DNA from 3 places in the Bradyrhizobium sp. ISRA442 genome. Region 2 is predicted to be linked to each of the others. Evidence: predicted binding sites of a transcription regulator. Region 2 holds the regulator's gene; each other region holds the start of a gene.
The links. Region 2 encodes LexA, which represses DNA repair genes until DNA is damaged. Its sites were predicted from a motif close to TGTTCNNNNTGTGTTCNG; they were not measured.

Region 1: the regulator LexA is predicted to act here: its motif matches at 3,718-3,735, upstream of MTR72_RS06455 (ATP-dependent Clp protease adaptor ClpS).
Region 3: the regulator LexA is predicted to act here: its motif matches at 2,772-2,789, upstream of MTR72_RS06200 (PA0069 family radical SAM protein).

Annotation. Positions count from the first base shown of each region.
Region 1 is NZ_JALGCN010000003.1:52,679-59,133, forward strand. Features, by position in the region: gene MTR72_RS06445 (GntP family permease) at 1-165, shown strand, start outside; partial or broken gene MTR72_RS06450 (tannase/feruloyl esterase family alpha/beta hydrolase) at 264-1,926, shown strand; gene MTR72_RS06455 (ATP-dependent Clp protease adaptor ClpS) at 1,962-3,680, opposite strand; gene MTR72_RS06460 (MDR family MFS transporter) at 3,808-5,409, opposite strand; gene MTR72_RS06465 (HlyD family secretion protein) at 5,369-6,455, opposite strand, start outside.
Region 2 is NZ_JALGCN010000007.1:187,365-193,819, reverse strand. Features, by position in the region: gene MTR72_RS17430 (DUF2171 domain-containing protein) at 41-274, shown strand; gene MTR72_RS17425 (ComEC/Rec2 family competence protein) at 371-2,653, shown strand; gene MTR72_RS17420 (hypothetical protein) at 2,742-3,173, opposite strand; gene lexA (transcriptional repressor LexA) at 3,468-4,166, opposite strand; gene MTR72_RS17410 (molybdopterin molybdotransferase MoeA) at 4,342-5,553, opposite strand; gene MTR72_RS17405 (hypothetical protein) at 5,790-5,999, opposite strand; gene MTR72_RS17400 (HAD-IA family hydrolase) at 6,170-6,455, opposite strand, start outside.
Region 3 is NZ_JALGCN010000002.1:662,459-668,913, reverse strand. Features, by position in the region: gene MTR72_RS06210 (acetate/propionate family kinase) at 1-190, opposite strand, end outside; gene MTR72_RS06205 (phosphoketolase family protein) at 200-2,614, opposite strand; gene MTR72_RS06200 (PA0069 family radical SAM protein) at 2,811-3,974, shown strand; gene MTR72_RS06195 (VOC family protein) at 3,999-4,454, shown strand; gene MTR72_RS06190 (ribonuclease HII) at 4,533-5,429, shown strand; gene MTR72_RS06185 (glycosyltransferase family 39 protein) at 5,581-6,455, shown strand, end outside.

The sequences.
Region 1 (6,455 bases), on a different contig from region 2:
ACGCTGGACATACTGCCGCACAACGGCGCCGTGGTCAGCCTGCTCGCGATCTGCGGCCTGACGCATAAGGACAGCTATTTCGACATCGTGATGGTGGGCATCGTGACATCGTTGCTGGCGCTGGTGGTTGTCATCACACTGGGCGGCGCGCTGGGGGCGTTCTAGCTTGGATGCGGATGTCAATGAATTGACGGGCTATTGAAGGTCGCATTGAATGCCGCCCTCCTGTCGGATCGAACGAGAAACAAATAAGGGTGGAAACGATGGCGCGAATGGATGCGAGACTGCGTGCGTTGCTCGCGGGCGGGATGATCACGCTAGGCACGAACGCCGCATTCGCGGCGACATTGTCGGAAGATGCCGACGCAGTCTGCAAGAGCCTCGCCGGCGAAGGCGATGCGGTGAAGATCGATGCCGCGACGTTGCAGGCGCCGTCGCAACTCGCCGTGGCCGAGCGCGGGCCGACGCCTTCGGGGCGCATCACGCCGGCCAATCCCGCCTTCTGCAAGGTGCTCGGCCATATCGAGCCGACCGATCCGAAGGCGCCGCCGATCAAGTTCCAGGTCAATCTGCCGGTCGAGTGGAACGGGCGCTCCGTGCAGTATGGTGGCGGCGGCTTCAACGGCGTGCTCATCACGGGCCTCGCGCTGCCGCCGGCCTATCCCTTCGACAAGCCTTCGCCACTCGCCCGCGGCTTCGTCACCTACGGCACCCGACTCCGGCCACGAATCCAAGCCCGGCGAGCCGCCGCAGCTCTTCGCGCTCAACGACGAAGCGTTCGAGAATTTCTCTCATCGCGCCTACAAGAAAGTGCGCGATACCGCCGTTGCGCTGATGGAGCGCGCCTATGGCAGGAAGCCCGAGAAGATGTACTTCATGGGCTCCTCCGAGGGAGGCCGCGAAGGCCTCACCATGGCGCAGCGCTATCCGGACGATTTCGACGGCATTTTCTCGCGCGTGCCCGTGATCAACTGGGTCGGCCTGCAGCACGCCGGCACACGCTCGGGCCTCGTGACCATGGGTGACGGCTGGATCAATCCGGCGCAGGTGAAGCTCGTGGGCGATGCGGTGCGGGCGGCCTGCGACAAGGCGGACGGCTCCGACGATGCGCTGGTACAGGATCCCGTGGCCTGCAAGGCAGCGTTCAAGGTCGAAACGCTGCGCTGTGCGAGCGGCCAGGCCGGCGACAAGTGCCTCACCGACGCACAAATCAAGGCAATCGACACGCTGCATGCGACCTACAAATTCCCGTTCGCACTCGCCAATGGTCTAGACGATTATCCCGGCTGGGGCGTTTCGGGAGAGGATACGCCGGCCGTCGGTCCGACCGGCGGCTGGGTCGCATGGTGGCTCGGCACGGCACCGCCCGCGCAGCCGCCTGCGCCCAACAACGGCATCGCCTGGATCTACGGCGCGGGCGGCATCCAATATGTGTTCGCGCGCAATCCCAAGCTGGACGTCACCACTTATAAGGTGGAGGAGCACAAGGCGCGGCTGCTCGAGGTCTCGGACCTCATGGATTCGACCAATCCCGATCTCAGTCGCTTCCGCGCTCGCGGCGGCCGGCTGATCATGCTCGAGCACATGGCCGACTATGCGCAGAGCCCGTATGCCGGTATCCGCTATTTCGAGAGCGTCGAGCGCAAGCTCGGCAAGTCCGAGACCGCGGAGTTCGCGCGGCTCTACACCGCGCCGGGCGTCGACCATGTCGGCTCCGGGGCGCCGGCCAATGTCGACATACTGAGCGTGCTGGTGGACTGGGTCGAGAAGGGCAAGGCGCCCGGCGATCTCGAGGTCACCGAGCAGAAGCTCGAGGCGCCGTCATTCGCGGTGCTACGCGCGCTGCCGTTGTGCCGCTGGCCGGCCTGGCCGCACTACAAGAGCGGCCCGGTGACGGAGGCATCGAGCTTCACCTGCGCACTCTAAAGGGTGCTCAACCGGGCGGTCGTGGCCGCGGGGCTTCACCCCGCCGCCATCTGCTGCGCGCCGCCGAGAAGCCGCGCATTGAGCCGGCCGCCGGAGAACAGCATGTCGTCGAGCGCCTCGTCGATGTCGGCGGAGATGATGGAGTTGCCACCATCGCGCGCAAGGCTCGCCTGCGCCAGCCGCCGCATCAACTCCTTGATGAAGGCACAACTCGTACCCTCACTGCGTCGGGCGGCCTCAACGACGACCGCGTCTTCGAGCGGCAGTCCCTTGCCATAGAGCTGGACCAGCTTGCTGCGGCCGCTCTCGTCGGGAAGCGGCACTTCGATGGCCTGATCAATACGGCCGGGGCGGCCAGCGAGCGCGCCTTCGAGATCTTCGGGCCGATTGGTGGTCAGAACGAACAGGATGTCCGCATCCTCCTTCAGCCCGTCCATCTCGTTGAGCAGCTTGTTCAGCAGGGACTCCTCGCAGGGGCCCATGTCGTCGCGGTCGCGGGCGATGAGATCGACATCCTCGATCACGACCATCGAGGGCTGAAGCAAACGTGCGAGGCTCATGTAAGCGCCCAGAAGGCCCATTTGCTCCGCGGTGATTATAAGCGTCGTATGCCCAGGCAAGTGTGTCGCGAGATAGCGGATCGTGTGGGTCTTGCCGGTGCCCGGCGGCCCGTACAACAAGATGCCCTTGCGCGTCGATTGTCCGAGCCGGCGCAGTTGGTCGCGGGTGCCGACGAAATTCAGCACGTTGCGATCGAGCAGCCGCAAGGTCTGCTCCGGCAGGATCACCTCGCTTCGTGCGACCGGCGGCAAGCGGTGCACGGTGATGCCGCGTGAGCGGCCGCGATAGTCGGAATCGGCGTCGAGCGAGAGGATCTTGCCGCGATAGGTGCGTGCGGCTTGCACGGCCTCTTCCAGTTCACCGAAGCATTGCTGGACGAGGGCTGCGCCTGCGGAGCCCGAGGGCACCGCGATCTCGATCCGGATGCCGCTCTCACGGCTATATTCGCGATGTACACAGAGCAACACGGCATAGCGGAGATCACCCTGCGCGCACAGCCAGAGCCCGTTGTCGAGGCATTTGACCGGACTCTTCTCGCCGATCTCAAGATCGAAATACTGGAGCGGGGCGAGCGCCTGCGCATGGCGCCCTTCGCGGAGAAGTCGTGAAATCGACAGAGTCTCGTAACGTTGATCCTCGTTGATGCCGTACAGCCGGATCGCGGTGCTGAACAGTCGATCGATGGCCGCCTGGACGTCTGCCCGCATGTGGCCGGGAAACTGGCGGACCGTTGTCACGAGCTTGCTGCGCGGAACGTTGGTGAAGTGCCAGTCCAGAACGTCGCAGGCATAGTCGAACTCTTCTTCCGGTTCGTCCGAGGTGCTGTCTGCTGCACGAATGCAGTCGCTGCACAGCCAGATCGTGCGGCTGCCGAGCCGAACATCTGTCTGTCCCTCTGGCTTGCCGCACAGCTCGCATGGCGTCTTGATCTCTTCGAGCGTGATCTTCAGGCTATGGCGTGCGAGGCAAACGTATTGCTGGGCGGATTTGAACAGCGCTTCGGCGACGGATTGCGGGTAGGGTCCGCAGGCGGCTTTTTCCTCTTGCTCAATCCTCGTCACCAGGGCGATCGCCTCACGCTCCGACTTGCCGAAAACCCGGCGGAGCAGCTCGATGACAAACTCATCCGGAGTGTCATCATCATTGTGGATTACGAGCTGGGCTGGTTCGCGTTCGCTGCGCATATCGCTCATCGCCAAAACAACTCCGTTGATACAACCTTTACTTGAATGGAACAAATAAGGAACATAAAGTGAGGAGGCCGTCAAGTGCGACGGCCGCGCAAACTTTCAATCAGGGATATGCGGAGGACCGAAGCCCCTAATGCGCAGGTCCGCCGGCCGCCTTCACGCGCCGCGTCAGCAGCACGGCGATCGCGGCCAGCACAAGCACCACGCCGATGACGGCAAAGGTGTCGGAATAGCCCATCACCAGCGCCTGGCGCTTGACGGTCTTGCCGAGCGCGATGATCGCCTGCTCGCGTGCCGCGTTGGGATCGGGCACGCCATGCGCGATGAAGTAGTTCGTCATCTGTGCGATGCGGGCGCGGACTTCCTCGCGGCCTAGCGTGACGGATTGGCCGATGATGTTGGAATGGAACTGCTCGCGTTTGGTGATGATGGTCGCAAGCGTCGCCGTGCCGATCGCGCCGCCGAGATTGCGGAACATGTTGCTGATGCCGGAGGCGGCCGCCGCATCCTGTGGTGCAATGCCGCCGGAGAGAACCGACGTCAGCGGCGTCAGCACCATGGCCTGTCCCACGGCGCGCACGATGTTCGGGATCCAGAGCTGGTCGCCGGCATAGTCCGGCGACATCGCGGTGTTCATGAAGCAGCTATAGGCGAAGATCAGAAGACCGGTGATCGCTATATAGCGCGTGTCGAAGCGCTGCATCAGCTTCGGGATCAGCGGGATCAGCACGAGCTGCGGCAGACCGGTCCAGGCCAACACGTTGCCGATCTGCTCGGCATTGTAGCCCTGCGCCTGGCCAAGATAGGCCGGCAGGATGTAGACCGAGCCGAACAGCGCGAAGCCGACCATCGTCATGGCGACGGTGCCGAAGCCGAAATTGCGCTGCGTCAGCAACCGCAGCCGGATCAGCGGCTTCTCGATCGACAGCTCGATCGCGACGAACAGCGAGAGGCTGATGGCTGCGATCACCGCCAGCCTGACGATGAAGGGCGATGAGAACCAGTCGTCCTTGTTGCCTTCCTCGAGCACGGCCTGCAGCGCCGACAATCCGATCGCCATGGTGACGATGCCGGCCCAGTCGCCTTCCCTCAGAAGGCCGAGCTGCATCTTCTGCCGCTCCAGCGTCAGATAAAGCGCGGCCACCATGACGGCGGTCGGGATCACGTTGACGAAGAAGATGGTGCGCCAGCCATAGGTCTCGGTGAGATAGCCGCCGATGGTCGGGCCGATCGCCGGCGCGAAGGTGACGGACAGCGCGAAGATCGCAAGGCCAATGGGCTGCTGCGGCTTCGGCAGCTTGGTCAGGACCAGCGTGAACGCCATCGGGATCAGCACGCCGCCGGCAAAGCCCTGCAGGCCGCGCATCGCGATCATCGACGGCAGGTCGTGGGTGAAGGCACAGGCGACCGAGAAGACGGCGAACAGTGTCGCGCTTGCCAGCATGTAGCGGCGGAACGAGAACACGCGGCTCAAATAATCGGTCAGCGGGATCACGATGATCTCGCCGATCAGGTACGACGTCGAGATCCAGGAACCGTTGTCCGCGCCGGTGCCGATGCCGCCCTCGATGTTGAGCAGCGAGGCGTTGGTGATCTGGATGTTCAGGATCGCCATGAACGAGCCGATCATGGCGGCGAGCACGGCGATCCAGGTGGCCGCACTCGCGCGGTCGGGATCAACGGCGGCGCGATCAGGCGTCGCGGCCGGCGTTGCGGCTGTCGGCGTCGAGATTGAGAGGCTGTTTGACATGGCACGACCCTCCGGAAACGAGCTTGGCCTTGATCTTTGCCTTGGGCGCGGTCGCCGCATCCGCGGTCGGCGCGCTCGAACGTGTTGCGATGGTCGGGATCACGGACATGCCGGGCCGCAGCGCGATCGCGGGCACGGTGTTGGCATCCAGCGCGATCTTGACGGGAATGCGCTGCACCACCTTGGTGAAATTGCCGGTGGCGTTATCCGGCGGTAGCAGCGCGAATTCCTGGCCGCTGGCTGGCGCGATGGAATCGACGTGACCGTGCACGATCTGGCCCGGGAAGGTGTCCACCTCGATCTCGACCGTCTGTCCCGCACGCACGTGGGTGAGCTGGGTCTCCTTGAAGTTGGCGACCACATAGGCCCCCTCGGCCGGCACGATCGACATCAACTGCGTTCCCGCCTGCACATACTGTCCGACACGGAGCGTGCGGTTGCCGATTACGCCGTCGATCGGTGAGACGATCGTGGTGTAGCTGAGGTTGAGCTCGGCCTGCTGCTGGATCGCCGCGGCCCGCGCGGCTGCGGCCTTGGCCTGCACGATCTCGGCCTTCAAGAGATCGACCTGCTTGAGGGCGGAGGTGAGATTGGCATTGTCGCGCTGGATCGCGGCGTCCGCGCCGGCATCGCGCGCCTGCGCCTGCTGCGCATTCTGCAGGCTGCCATAGCCGGTCGCGGCGAGGTCGGTGTAGCGCTTGTTCTCCTGGCTTGCGAATGTCTTCGCAGCGGTGTCGACGTCGATCGTCGCCTTCGCTGCCGCGATCACCGCCTGCTGAACCTCGAGCTGGGCTTCCTTGCTCGTCACCGTGGCGTTCGCTGCGGCGACATCGGCCCTGGCCTGGTCGAGCGCGACCCTGAAGTCGCGGTCGTCGATCCGCGCCAGCACCTGGCCGGCCTTCACATGCTCGTTATCTCCCACCAGGACGCGGTCGAGATAGCCGCTGACCTTCGGCGCGATGGTGGTGTTGTCGGCCTTCACGTAGGCGTCATCGGTGGAGACGAGGAAGCGGCCGACGGTCCAATAG
Region 2 (6,455 bases):
CGTCTCAGGCGTTGTGAGGGATCCAGAAAGGGGTCCGATCATGCAGACGATCGCAGAGCATATGGAAGTCATCGGCGCCGACGGCGTCCACATCGGCACCGTCGACCGGGTCGAGGGCAACCGCATCAAATTGACCAAGAAGGACAGCGGCGAGGGCAGCCACAAGGGCCATCATCATTTCATCGACAAGGGCCTGGTCGCCGACATCGAGGGCAATAAGGTGCGGCTCTCCGCCAAGGCAGCGGTGGCCGTGACGATGGAAGAGGAAAAGTAGGGGCTCCCCCGGTCCGTTCCTGATCCGTACCGCTATTCGGGCGCCTGCACGTTCCGGTAGCCTCCGCCCCCATCGCGTATCGCAAGGTGCAGGGGAATGGCGGAGCCGGGCCGGCCAGTGCGGTCCCAGGGGGTAGTAGCCGGAACGTGGCCGGTCGGCCGCGCCGCACCAGCCGGTGGCCTGGTGCCGGCGGACCTCGGCCGCTGGTCGTTGCTTGCGGACACATTGCGGGCCTGGGCGCGTGCCGAAGCGGGCGCGGGGCGGCTGCTGCCGTGGGTGCCCGTGGCGTTCGGCACCGGCATCGCGCTCTATTTCGCTGCCGATCACGAGCCGGTGCTCTGGGCGACCGCGACCATGGCCTTGCTGCTGATGGTTGGCGCCGTTCTGTTGCGCCGCAGCCGGCTATTTGTCGTGGCAATCATGGTCGCCGCCGCAGCGGCCGGTTTTGCCATGGCGACCTGGAAGACCGCGCGCATCGCGCACACCGTGCTGGCAAAGCCGCTCTATTCCGTGTCGTTGTCGGGCTTCGTCGAGACCCGCGACATCCGCGAGCGCACCGACCGTTTCGTGCTGCGCGTCACCGGCATGGAGGCCCAGCGCAGCGACGTCACGCTCGAACGCGTCCGCCTCTCGGTGCGCAAGGGCACTGCGCCCGAAGTCGGCAGCTTCGTGCAGTTGAAGGCGCGGCTGATGCCGCCGCTCTCGCCCCTGCGTCCCGGCAGCTACGATTTCTCCCGCGACATGTTCTTCCAGGGTATCGGCGCCTCCGGCTTCGTGATGGGTACGATCACGGCTTCCGCGCCGCCCGACGGCGGAGGCTTGCGACTGCGCTATGCAGCCTTCATGCAGGGGCTGCGCGATGCCATCGATGCGCGCATCCGCGCCACGCTCGACGGCGACAATCGCGCGATCGCCACTGCGCTGCTCACCGGCCGGCGCGATGCGATCACCACGCCGGTGAACGATGCCATGTTCATCTCCGGCCTCGGCCATGTGCTCTCGATTTCGGGTTATCACATGGCGGTCGTCGCCGGCGTCGTCTTCTTCGCGATCCGCGCATTGCTCGCGCTGATCCCGGGTCTGGCCGTCAGCTTTCCGATCAAGAAGTGGTCGGCCGCTGCCGCGCTCGTCGCCGCGGCGTTCTATCTGTTGCTCTCCGGCGCGGAGGTCGCGACCCAAAGATCGTTTTTCATGACCGCAGTGGTGCTGATCGCGGTCATGGTCGATCGCCGAGCCATCACGTTCCGCACGCTGGCGGTGGCCGCGCTGATCGTGCTTGCGGTCGCGCCGGAGGCGCTGGTGCATCCGAGCTTCCAGATGTCGTTTGCGGCAACGCTTGGGCTGGTTGCGCTGGTGCAGATCGGCATGCCGAACCTGTTTGCCTCACCCGATCATTCGGCGACGGCGCGGATTGCGCTGTGGGGCGGCCGTGAGATCGCCATGCTGTTCCTGGCCTCGCTGATCGCGGGCTTTGCGACCACGCCCTATGCCGCCTTCCACTTTCACCGCGTCACGCCGTTCGGTGTGCTCGCGAACCTCGCGGCGATGCCGGTGGTCTCGGCGCTGGTGATGCCGGCCGGGCTGTTGGGATTGATCGCAGCGCCGTTCGGGCTCGACGGCGTGTTCTGGTGGCTGATGGGTGTCGGCATCGACTGGATGGTCGTGGTCGCGCAGTGGGTTGCGAATCTTCCGGGCGCGGTCGGCCGCATTGCCGCTTTCGGCATCGCCCCGCTGATCGCGGCGAGCATCGGCATCGTCCTGATGGGCCTGTTGCGCACGCCCTTGCGCTGGACCGGTGCGCTCGTGCTGGTCGCAGCGATTGTGTGGGCGGTGTCCGTGCGCCAGCCGGACGTCCTGATCGCAGGCGACGGGCGTAACATCGCAGTGCGCGGCAGCGACGGCCGCTTGCATCTCATCGCGGCGAACAAGGACGCGTTCCTCGCCAAGGAGTGGCTTGCGGCCGATGCCGATCCGCGCAGCGCCGGTGATGCATCGCTCGGTAGCGGCGTGTCATGCGACGAATCCGGATGCGTGACCCCGCTCGCCGACGGCCGCCTGATCGCGCTGGCGCTGCGCGTGGATGCGCTCTCGGATGATTGCAGCCGGGCTGCGCTGGTGGTGACAGCGAGACCCGCGCCGCCCGATTGTGCGGCGATGGTGGTCGACCGGGATCGTCTCATGAGCCAGGGCGGCTTGGCGCTCGCGCGCCGCGGCGACGGCTTTGCGGTGCAGGCGGTGAGGGCGAGGGGCGCAAATCGCCCCTGGTCGCCGGCAATCGCCGGCGATGGCTATTATGAACCAAACCTCGCGCCACGGCCGGCCGCACCGCGCTCCAGGGACGCAACGCCGTCGGAGGCCGACCTTCAGGTCGAGGACTGACGCATGATCCGGAAAAGTGTGTAGCGTTTTTCCCTTCGCGACAAACGCGGAATGCGTTTGCGCGGAGATCATGCTCAAATATTACGCGTCAGCCGATCGGCAGGCGCGTAACGGTCGGCTGCGGCCTGTCAGCGGCGACTTGCGGCTTGTGCTCACCGGCCGGCTGGGTCACCGGCAATTGCAGCACGGTTGCGCGCTGGCCTTCGACGAGCTGCGTCACCAGCACATATTTGCCGTCGGGGAATTCGATCGCGTCATGATGGCGATCGGGAATGTGCGGATCGACTTTGCCGAACTTGCCGACGCGGGAGTTGATGGTGCGCGTCCAGATCCAGCGATTGTCGTAGCGGACGTTGTCGGCGAAGGCGAGCTCCGTTCCCGGCAGCAGGCAGACCGCGACGGAGAGATCGGCTTCCGAAGCGAAGCCGCGCGTCGAGGTGCCGCGGAAGGTTGTCGTGACGATCGTCTCACCGACCTGGGCGGGACGGGTCGCGACGGCATGCAGGCTGTAGTCACACATCGCAAGTGCTCCTCATAAGAGATAGCGACCCGTGCCCCCGGAGGCCCAGGCCTCTATCAGGAAGGCTCCGATGATATGCGATGTTGAGGGCAAATCTGCGACTTGCGTGCAGACCTGCCGATCACATTATCTTTTCTGCGTTGAGCAAGAGCCTTTGGAACAAAGCAGGCTCGTGCGAATTTTCTTCTGTTGCGCTCGTCGAGATCAATCCTGAATTCACCGGCGCTGCACAACACGCGGCGGAGGTCGATTGCTCCACGCGACTTGCATCGGCTCACGCCTCGCCGAAGACGCTCAGTATTTCCGGTACAGCCCGATCAGCTTGCCCTGAATCTTTACGCGGTTCGGCGGCAGGATGCGCACCTCGTAGGCCGCATTGGCCGGCTCGAGCGCGATCGAGGCGCCGCGCCGGCGGAAGCGTTTCAGGGTCGCTTCCTCGTCGTCGATCAGGGCCACCACGATGTCGCCGGTGTCGGCGCTCTCGTTGCGCTGGATCAGCGCCATGTCGCCGTCGAGGATGCCGGCCTCCACCATCGAATCGCCGCGCACTTCGAGCGCGTAATGCTCGCCCGAGCCGAGCATGTCCGGCGGTACGCTGATGGTGTGGCTGCGGGTCTGCAAGGCCTCGATCGGCGTGCCCGCCGCGATGCGGCCCATCACGGGCACAGCGACCGGACGTTCACCCTCGTCCACGGGGGCGCTGGAGCCGCGTACCTTACCGAGATTGCCTTCGATGACGCTCGGCGTGAAGCCGCGCCGATTGCCGGCCGCGGCCTGAAGCTCGGGCAGCTTGATCACTTCGATGGCGCGGGCACGATTGGGCAGGCGGCGGATGAAGCCGCGCTCCTCGAGTGCGGTGATCAGGCGATGGATGCCCGACTTCGAGCGCAGATCGAGCGCGTCCTTCATCTCGTCGAAGGAGGGCGGCACGCCGCTTTCCTTCAGGCGTTCGCTGATGAACCGCAGAAGCTCGTATTGTTTGCGCGTTAACATCTCGACCAAATCCCCCGGTTGATGTCGTTCGATTCCGAGACGCTGAAGTTAGCGGCGCACCGCTAGATGCTCGAAACAAATCATGAACGGACACTATATGTTCGATATGTGTTCCGCAACTGCTTAATTTTGCGTGAACACGATAAACTTCGCGGAACACGCGCGGCCGGCTCGTTCAAGCGGGCAGCCGCAACACCTCGCAGGGCGCGCCTGCTTCGGCCTTCGGCGCGAACGGCGGCCGCACGAGAAGTGCCTGTGCCGCAGCGAGATTTGCAAGCAGAGAAGAGTCCTGATTGTTGACGGGAACCGCGACCAGCGTGCCGTCGTCGCGCTCTTCGAGGCGCACGCGAAGATAGTCCTCGCGCATGTCGTTGGCGGCGAGCTCGCCCCCGACTACGGCGCGCTCGCGGCGGTGGTGAACGGGCTGACGGCCCGCAAGCGCGCGAATCAACGGCACCATGAACAGGAAGGCGCAAACGTAAGACGAGACCGGATTGCCGGGCAGGCCGATCACGCGCATCGCGCCGAGATGGCCATGCATCATCGGCTTGCCCGGCCGCATCGCGATCTTCCAGAACGCCATCGCAATGCCCTCGGCCTTGAGCGCCTGCTGGACCAGATCGTGATCGCCGACCGACGCACCGCCGGTCGTGATCAGGACGTCGGCGCCGGTTTCGCGGGCGGAGCGGATACCGGCGGTGGTGGCCTCCAGGGTGTCGGCGGCGATCCCAAGGTCGATCGTGTCGGCGCCCTCCCGGCGCGCCAGCGCGTGGATCGCATAGCCGTTGGAATAGACGATCTGGCCGGGGCCGGGTGTTGTGCCCGGCATCACCAGCTCATCGCCGGTGGCGAGGATTGCGACCTTCGGGCGGCGGCGGACGGGAAGGTCAGGATGGTTCATACCGGCGGCGAGGGCCAGGCTTCGCTCGGTGAGGCGGGCGCCTGCCCGTAGCAGCACGTCGCCCTCGGAAAAGTCGACGCCGGCGCGCCGGATATGCCGTCCGGCGACGGCGGCCTCCTTGATCGTGATGCGCTTGCCGTCCGCGACCGTGTCCTCCTGGATCACGACGGCATCTGCGCCGTTGGGAATCACGCCGCCGGTGAAGATCCGGACCGCCTCGCCGGCACCCAGCGTTGGCGCGAACGGCCGGCCCGCCGCGACCTCGCCGATCACGCTGAGCTGCGCATCGACCTTGGCCGCATCGCTCGCGCGCACGGCATAGCCGTCCATCGCCGACATTGCCTGGGGGGGCTGCGTACGCCGGGCGGTGACGTCGCGTGCCAGTACGCGGTGAAAGGCGCCTTCCAGCGCGATCATCTCTTCGGATAGCGGCTCCACGCCGGCCAGCACCGCGGCAAGCGCGTCAGAAACCGGCATCAGGGCCACGGGCGAAATCTCCTGCTTGGCAAGTCGATTGGCAAATCGAACCGTCTCGGCGTCAAGGGTTCTAGCCGAGCGCGTGCGCCGAAGCAAAACCCGGCGTCCGGACGAACGATCGTGCCGGCTTCTACGCTTGTGAGATGATTGGATTCAGGTCCGGTGCGACATGATCTGGATGACGCTGCAGACTGGCACCCGCGCAGCGATCGCAAGAACGAAAGCAACAAGGGCCATGGTCAACATCAATCCGCTCCCGTCGGCTCGTTCCGACTAGCATCCTTGGCCACATCGGGCGCGTTGGGACTTTGATCCTTGTCGGGCAGGGGATCGGCCTGCGATTTCAGATCGGCGGCCTTGCTAATCAGCTTGGCTGAGAGATCCGAGTCCGACGTGGTTCTGGCGAATTCGAGCAGGAGAGAGGCTTGCTTGGTGAGGTAGGCTTTACCCAACACGACGATCAGTCCGATGTAGAAATCCCCGACGAACTCAAGAGTCCGGAATCAGGCATTCCGTTCCAGGAACTCTGCACAAAAATGCACAAAGTGATTTGGTTCCTCGTCGCGGGCCGATGGGTTCCCGTGAACGTCGGCAGGATCAAGCAAAGCCACCAGAACGCCGGCCCTCAGATCCCCAGCGCCGTCAGCGCATGTCCGACGTCGGTGGGCGAGGTCACGTGTACCGCCGTCAGTCCGCGCGCCCGCGCCCCTTCGATGTTCTCGGCGAGGTCGTCAAAGAAGACGATCCGCTCGGCCGGCACGCCGATGGCGCCCACCACATGGTCGAAGGCTTCGGCGTCCGGTTTGCGCAGACCGATGCTGGACGACAGGTACAGCTCGCGGAAATGGCCGAGCAGGTCGGCATATTCCTTCGAGAAATAGTCCACATGCGGCTGGTTGGTATTGGAGAAG
Region 3 (6,455 bases), on a different contig from region 2:
CCTCCGACGCTGTCCGTTGCGTTTCGTACAGATCTTCACCTGCGGGGCTTCTCACAACGAGCTGCGGCTTGGTCTCGTGCTCGTCGAGCAGACCGTTGCAGAGCAGGACGGGTGCGGCCGCCGAGATATCGAACAGGCCAAACTTGATGCTGGACGAGCCGGTGTTGAGGACGAGAGCTGCGTCTGACATGGCCCACCGTCAGTCGCCGGCTTCCGCCGGAGTCTTGCCGCCCGCGCTGCCCGGCCAGACCCAGTCGCGGATCTCCGGCATGTCCTCGCCATGCTCGCGCACATAACGCGAATGCCTGATCAGCGCGTCGCGGAATTGCTGTTTCACTTGTGCAGCTTTGGTCGCGAGATCAGGCACGCGCTCGATCGCCTCGATCGCGAGGTGATAGCGGTCGAGCTGGTTGAGCACGACCATGTCGAACGGCGTCGTCGTGGTGCCTTCCTCGGCGAAGCCGCGCACATGCATGCCGCCGTGATTGGTGCGGTTATAAGTCAGGCGATGGATCAAATAGGGATAGCCGTGATAGGCGAAGATCACCGGCTTGTCGCGCGTGAACAGGCTGTCGAAGTCGCGATCGGACAGGCCATGCGGATGCTGCTCCTTCGGTTGCAGCGTCATCAGGTCGACCACGTTGACGACGCGGATCTTCAGATCCGGCAGCGCCTTGCGCAGGAGGTCCACGGCGGCGAGCGTCTCCAGCGTCGGCACGTCGCCGGCGCAGGCCATCACCACGTCGGGCTCGCTGCTCGCATCTTCTGTCCCCGCCCACGTCCAGATGCCGATGCCGGCATCGCAATGGGTGATGGCCTCTTGCATCGAGAGCCATTGCGGCGCCGGCTGCTTACCCGCGACGATCACGTTGACGCGGTCGTAGGTGCGCAGGCAGTGATCTGCGATCCACAAGAGCGTGTTGGCGTCCGGCGGGAAATAGACGCGGACGATGTCGGCTTTCTTGTTGGTGACAAGATCGACGAAGCCGGGGTCCTGGTGGCTGAAACCGTTGTGGTCCTGACGCCAGACATGCGAGGTCAGGAGATAATTGAGTGAGGCGATCGGGCGCCGCCACGGCAGATCGCGCGAGACCTTCAGCCATTTGGCATGCTGATTGAACATGGAATCCACGATGTGGATGAAGGCTTCATAGCAGGAGAAGAAGCCGTGGCGTCCGGTGAGCAGATAGCCTTCGAGCCAGCCCTGGCAGAGATGCTCGCTCAAGACCTCCATCACGCGGCCGTCCTGCGCGAGATGCACGTCGTAGGGCTCGGTTTTCTCCATCCACGCCCGCTCGGTGGCCTCGAACACCGCATCGAGCCGGTTTGACGCGGTCTCGTCCGGTCCCATGATGCGGAAGTTGCGCGCATCCGCATTGAGGCGGACGACCTCGCGCAGGAACTTGCCGAGCTCGCGCGTGGCTTCCGCCGCTACGCCGCGGGGCCGCTGTAGCTCGACCGCGAAGCCGCGATAGTCCGGCAGCTTCAGCTCCTTCTTCAACAGCCCGCCATTGGCATGCGGATTGGCGCCCATGCGGCGGTCGCCTTCAGGCGCCAGCGCCTGGAGCTCGGGAATCAGCCTGCCGTCGGCGTCGAAGAGTTTTTCCGGCTCGTAGCTGCGCATCCAGTGCTCGAGCAGCTTCAGATGCGCGGGATTTTCCCGGCAATTGGCAACCGGCACCTGATGCGCACGCCAGAATCCTTCGACCTTGAGGCCGTCGACCTCTTTCGGGCCGGTCCAGCCCTTCGGGCTGCGCAGCACGATCATCGGCCAGCGCGGCCGCTCGACCGCCGTGCGCCCGTCGCGGGCGTGCTGCTGGATCGAGCGGATGCTGGTGAGCGCGACGTCGAGCGCATCCGCCATGGTTCGATGCATGAGTTTCGGATCGTCGCCCTCGACGAATAGCGGCTCGTGGCCATAGCCCCGGAACAGCTCGCGGATCTCCTCGTCGCGCATCCGCCCGAGCACGGTCGGGTTGGCGATCTTGTAGCCGTTGAGATGGAGGATCGGCAGCACAGCGCCATCATGGGCCGGGTTCAGGAACTTGTTCGAGTGCCAGGACGCGGCGAGCGGGCCGGTCTCGGCTTCGCCGTCGCCGACGACGCAGGCGACGATCAGGCCTGGATTGTCGAACGCTGCGCCATAGGCGTGCACCAGCGCGTAGCCGAGCTCGCCGCCTTCATGGATCGAGCCCGGTGTTTCCGGTGCCGCGTGACTCGGAATGCCGCCGGGGAAGGAGAACTGCCTGAAAAGCTTCCGCAATCCGTCCGCGTCGCGCCCGATATCGGGATAGATCTCGCTGTAAGTGCCTTCGAGATAGGTGTTGGCGACCATGCCCGGGCCGCCATGGCCGGGACCGCAGACGTAGAGGACGTTGAGGTCGAGCGCGCGGATGACGCGGTTGAGATGGGCATAGATGAAGTTCAGTCCCGGCGTGGTGCCCCAATGGCCGAGCAGGCGCGGCTTGATGTGCTCGGGCCGCAAGGGTTCGCGCAACAGCGGATTGTCCATGAGGTAGATCTGGCCGACCGAGAGATAATTGGCGGCGCGCCAATATTGATCGAGGAGGTCGAGGTCGCCGGTCGCGGCGCCTGCTTGTTGTCTGTCTGTCATGTTTCTGCCGACCCTTCACGCAACGACCGTCACCAACCTTGTTGGCGCAAGATCGATCCCTGGCGGGCATCGAACGGGATCGCGACGGCGACCCCTTGCGCGATGTCAAAATCCTCCGCCCAAACTTTGGGCGGCTTGTTTTGCGGATTTTTGCTCTCGTTCTTGATTTGTTCCTGTCAGATGCTATCTTGGCTGCATGAGTCGAGCATCCTCTCATGCCCTCAGGCACCCGCCGGTCACGGCGCCCTCCGAGCCGGCGGGTGCGCCTTCCGATTTCCCCGAGCTTTCGGTCGCCATCGACCGCGAGCGCAGGCGAGGGCGGGGCGCGCAATCCAACGCCAGCGGCCGCTATGAGGCCGAGGCGCGCGTCGCCTTCGACGATGGCTGGCAGAGCCTGGACGAGCTGCCGGCGTTCAAGACCACGGTTGCTGTCGACACCTCGCGCAAGGTGATCACCCGCAACGATTCCCCCGATATCGGCTTCGACCGCTCGATCAATCCGTATCGCGGCTGTGAGCACGGCTGCGTCTATTGCTTCGCGCGGCCGACCCACGCCTATCTCGGCCTCTCCCCCGGGCTCGATTTCGAGTCAAAACTGTTCGCCAAGCCCGAAGCGGCGGCGCTGCTGGAGAAAGAGCTCGCCGCACCCGGTTACGAGCCGCGGATGATCGCGATCGGGACCAACACCGATCCGTACCAGCCGATTGAGCGCGAGCGCAAAATCATGCGCGGCATTCTGGAGGTGCTTGAGCGCGCCGGCCATCCGGTCGGCATCGTCACCAAATCGGCGCTGGTGGTGCGCGACATCGACGTTCTCGCGCGGATGGCGAAGCGGAACCTTGCGAAGGTCGCGCTCTCGGTCACGACGCTCGATCCCAAACTCGCGCGCACCATGGAGCCGCGGGCGTCCACGCCGCCGAAGCGGCTGGAGGCGCTGAAGAAGCTCTCGGATGCCGGCATCCCGACCACCGTCATGGTCGCGCCCGTGATCCCCGCGCTGAACGATTCCGAGATCGAGCGCATTCTGGATGCCGCCGCGCATGCCGGTGTCAAGGAAGCATCCTATGTCCTGTTGCGGCTGCCGCTCGAGGTGCGCGATCTCTTCCGCGAATGGCTGCTGGCGAACTATCCGGACCGTTATCGCCACGTCTTCACCCTGATCCGCGACATGCGCGGCGGTCGCGACTACGATTCGAAATGGGGCGAGCGGATGAAGGGCACCGGCCCGATGGCCTGGACCATCGGCCGTCGCTTCGAGATCGCCTGTGACAGGCTCGGGCTCAACAAGCGGCGCTCGAAACTGACGACGGATCATTTTGCGAAGCCCAAACGGAACGGCGATCAGCTCAGCCTGTTCTGAGAAACAAAAACTGACGAGGCGTGTATGAGCGAGGAATTCACCGTCCCGGTGCCGCGGCTCACCGTCATCACGCTCGGCGTGAGCGACATCCGTGCCAGCATCGCCTTCTATGAAGCGCTCGGCTTTGCCCGCAGGCTGAAGGTGACCGGCGAGGCGGTCGCCTTCTTCGACACCGGCGGTCCGGTGCTTGCCCTGTTTCACTGGGACAAGCTCGCTGCGGATGCCACCCTGCCGGATAGGCCAAGGCCACCTGCCTTTCGCGGCATGACGCTCGCCTGGAACTGCCGGACGCGCGAGGAGGTCGACGCGGTGCTGGCGTTTGCCGTCGGCAAGGGAGCCGCTTTGCTAAAGGCCGCGCACGAGACCGACTATGGCGGCTATTCCGGCTATTTTACCGATCCCGATGGCCATCCCTGGGAGGTGGTAGTCGCGCCGGGCATTGAGGTCGGCGACGATCGGCGCGTGCATCTCGCAGAGTGAGGCGGCTCCATCTGAATAACGGGAATTATCCCGGGTTCCCGGTTGCGCAACCGGGACCGCTTGCGCACTGTCCCGACCATGATTCGAGACAAATCCGCCAGCAAGCCAGCCAAGGACGCGCCAAAGAAGGACGCGGCCAAGAAGGCTGTGCCAAAGGCGGCCAAAGCGTCAGTTGGCAAGACTTCAGTAGACAAGACTTCAGGAGACAAGGTTGCGGCGGGCAGCGCCGAGGCCGCCAAGAGCGCAGCCAAGAAAGAGATCATCGTCGTCGCGCCGCCGAGCTTTCGCCGCGAGCGGGCGCTGATCAAGCGTGGCGTCTGGCCGGTGGCGGGCTGCGACGAGGCCGGCCGCGGGCCGCTCGCCGGCCCCGTGGTGGCGGCTGCCGTGATCCTCGATCCCAACCGCATTCCGCGCGGCATCGACGATTCCAAGCGGCTGACCGCGGAGGAGCGCGAGAAGTTGTTCGACAAGATCTGCGCGACCGCACAGGTCTCGGTCGCCGTCGCCTCGCCGGGGCGGATCGATCGCGACAATATTTTGCGCGCTTCGCTGTGGGCGCTGAAGCGTGCGGTGCTGGCGCTGCCCGAGGCGCCCCGCCATGTCTTTGTCGACGGTCGCGACCGGCTCGACACGGCTTGCGACTGCGAGGCCGTGATCGGCGGCGATGGACTCGTCGTGTCGATCGCCGCGGCCTCGATCGTCGCCAAGGTGACGCGGGATCGTCTAATGTGCGCGCTGGCGCAGGACTGCCCGGGCTACGGCTTCGAGCAGCACAAGGGCTATGCCGTTCCGGAGCACCTCGAGGCGCTCGACCGCCTCGGCCCCTCCGTCCACCACCGCAGCTTCTTCGCCCCCGTCGCCGCCGCCCGCGCCAAGCACATGCCCTGGACCGTAGAGCCGGTGGTGGATCTGTTCTCTGTGACGGAGGTGGAGGTCGACGCGGAGGTGGAAGCCGACGCTTCCGCGAATCTCTAGAACGCCCGCAGTGCACCTTCTTCGCCTCTCCCCGTAAGAACGGGGAGAGGGAGTAGACGGTCGTTGCCACGACGCGCAGCGCGCTTTATCAAATCAGGGCAAAGCGAATAGGGCCGGCTTGGACGGGTTGGCTGCATCTTTCGGACGTTGCATGCGGTTTACCTCCCTCGTCATCGAGCTCATTCGCGCCCGGCCGCGGCTGGTCGTGTGGATCGTGGTGTTGTTGCAGGCCGCGATGTGGCTGTTCGTGGCGCTCGTGTTCTACCGCAGCCCGCCCGGCAACCTCGCAACCCTTCTGGCCTTCGGCCGCGAATACCAGGTCGGCACCGATCTCGGCCCGCCCTTGCCGATCTGGCTTGCCGACATCGCTTACCGTACCGCGGGCGGCCATATGTTCGGCGTCTACGTCCTGGCCGAGCTCTGCGAGATCGCGACCTTCGTCGCGCTTTATCATCTCGCGCGCGCCGTGGTCGGCAGCCAGCAGGCGGTGCTCGCGGTGCTGCTAACCATGACGGTGCTGGCCTTCTCTTCGCCCGCGCTCGACTTCGGCCCCTTGGTGCTGGCGCGGCCGCTCTGGACGCTGCTCCTGCTGCATTCCTGGCAAATCATCGGCCAGCGCCGCGGCAATGCCTGGTTCGCCTGGTCGATCGAGGCGGGGCTGTTGCTGCTGACGACGCCGGCGGCGATCTTTCTCCTCTCGCTGCTCGCCATCTTCGCGGTTGCGACCGCCGGCGGCCGCCGGACACTGCGCGCGCTCGACCCGCTGTTTGCGATCGTGGTCGTCGCCGTGCTGGCACTGCCCTATGCGGTCTGGCTGATGCGCGCCGAGACGCTCGTCCTGCCGCCCCTGCCGCAAGTCTCCGAGCTGAACGCCCGCGCACTCAACGCGGCCTGGCTGCTCGGCGGTCTCGTGCTCGGCGCAGCGGCGGTTCCCGCGCTGGCCTTCCTCAACACCGGTTGGTTCGCCGGCAAGACCGAGGAGCCGCCGATCATCTATCGGCCGTCGGTCGCGCCGCTGGCGCAAAG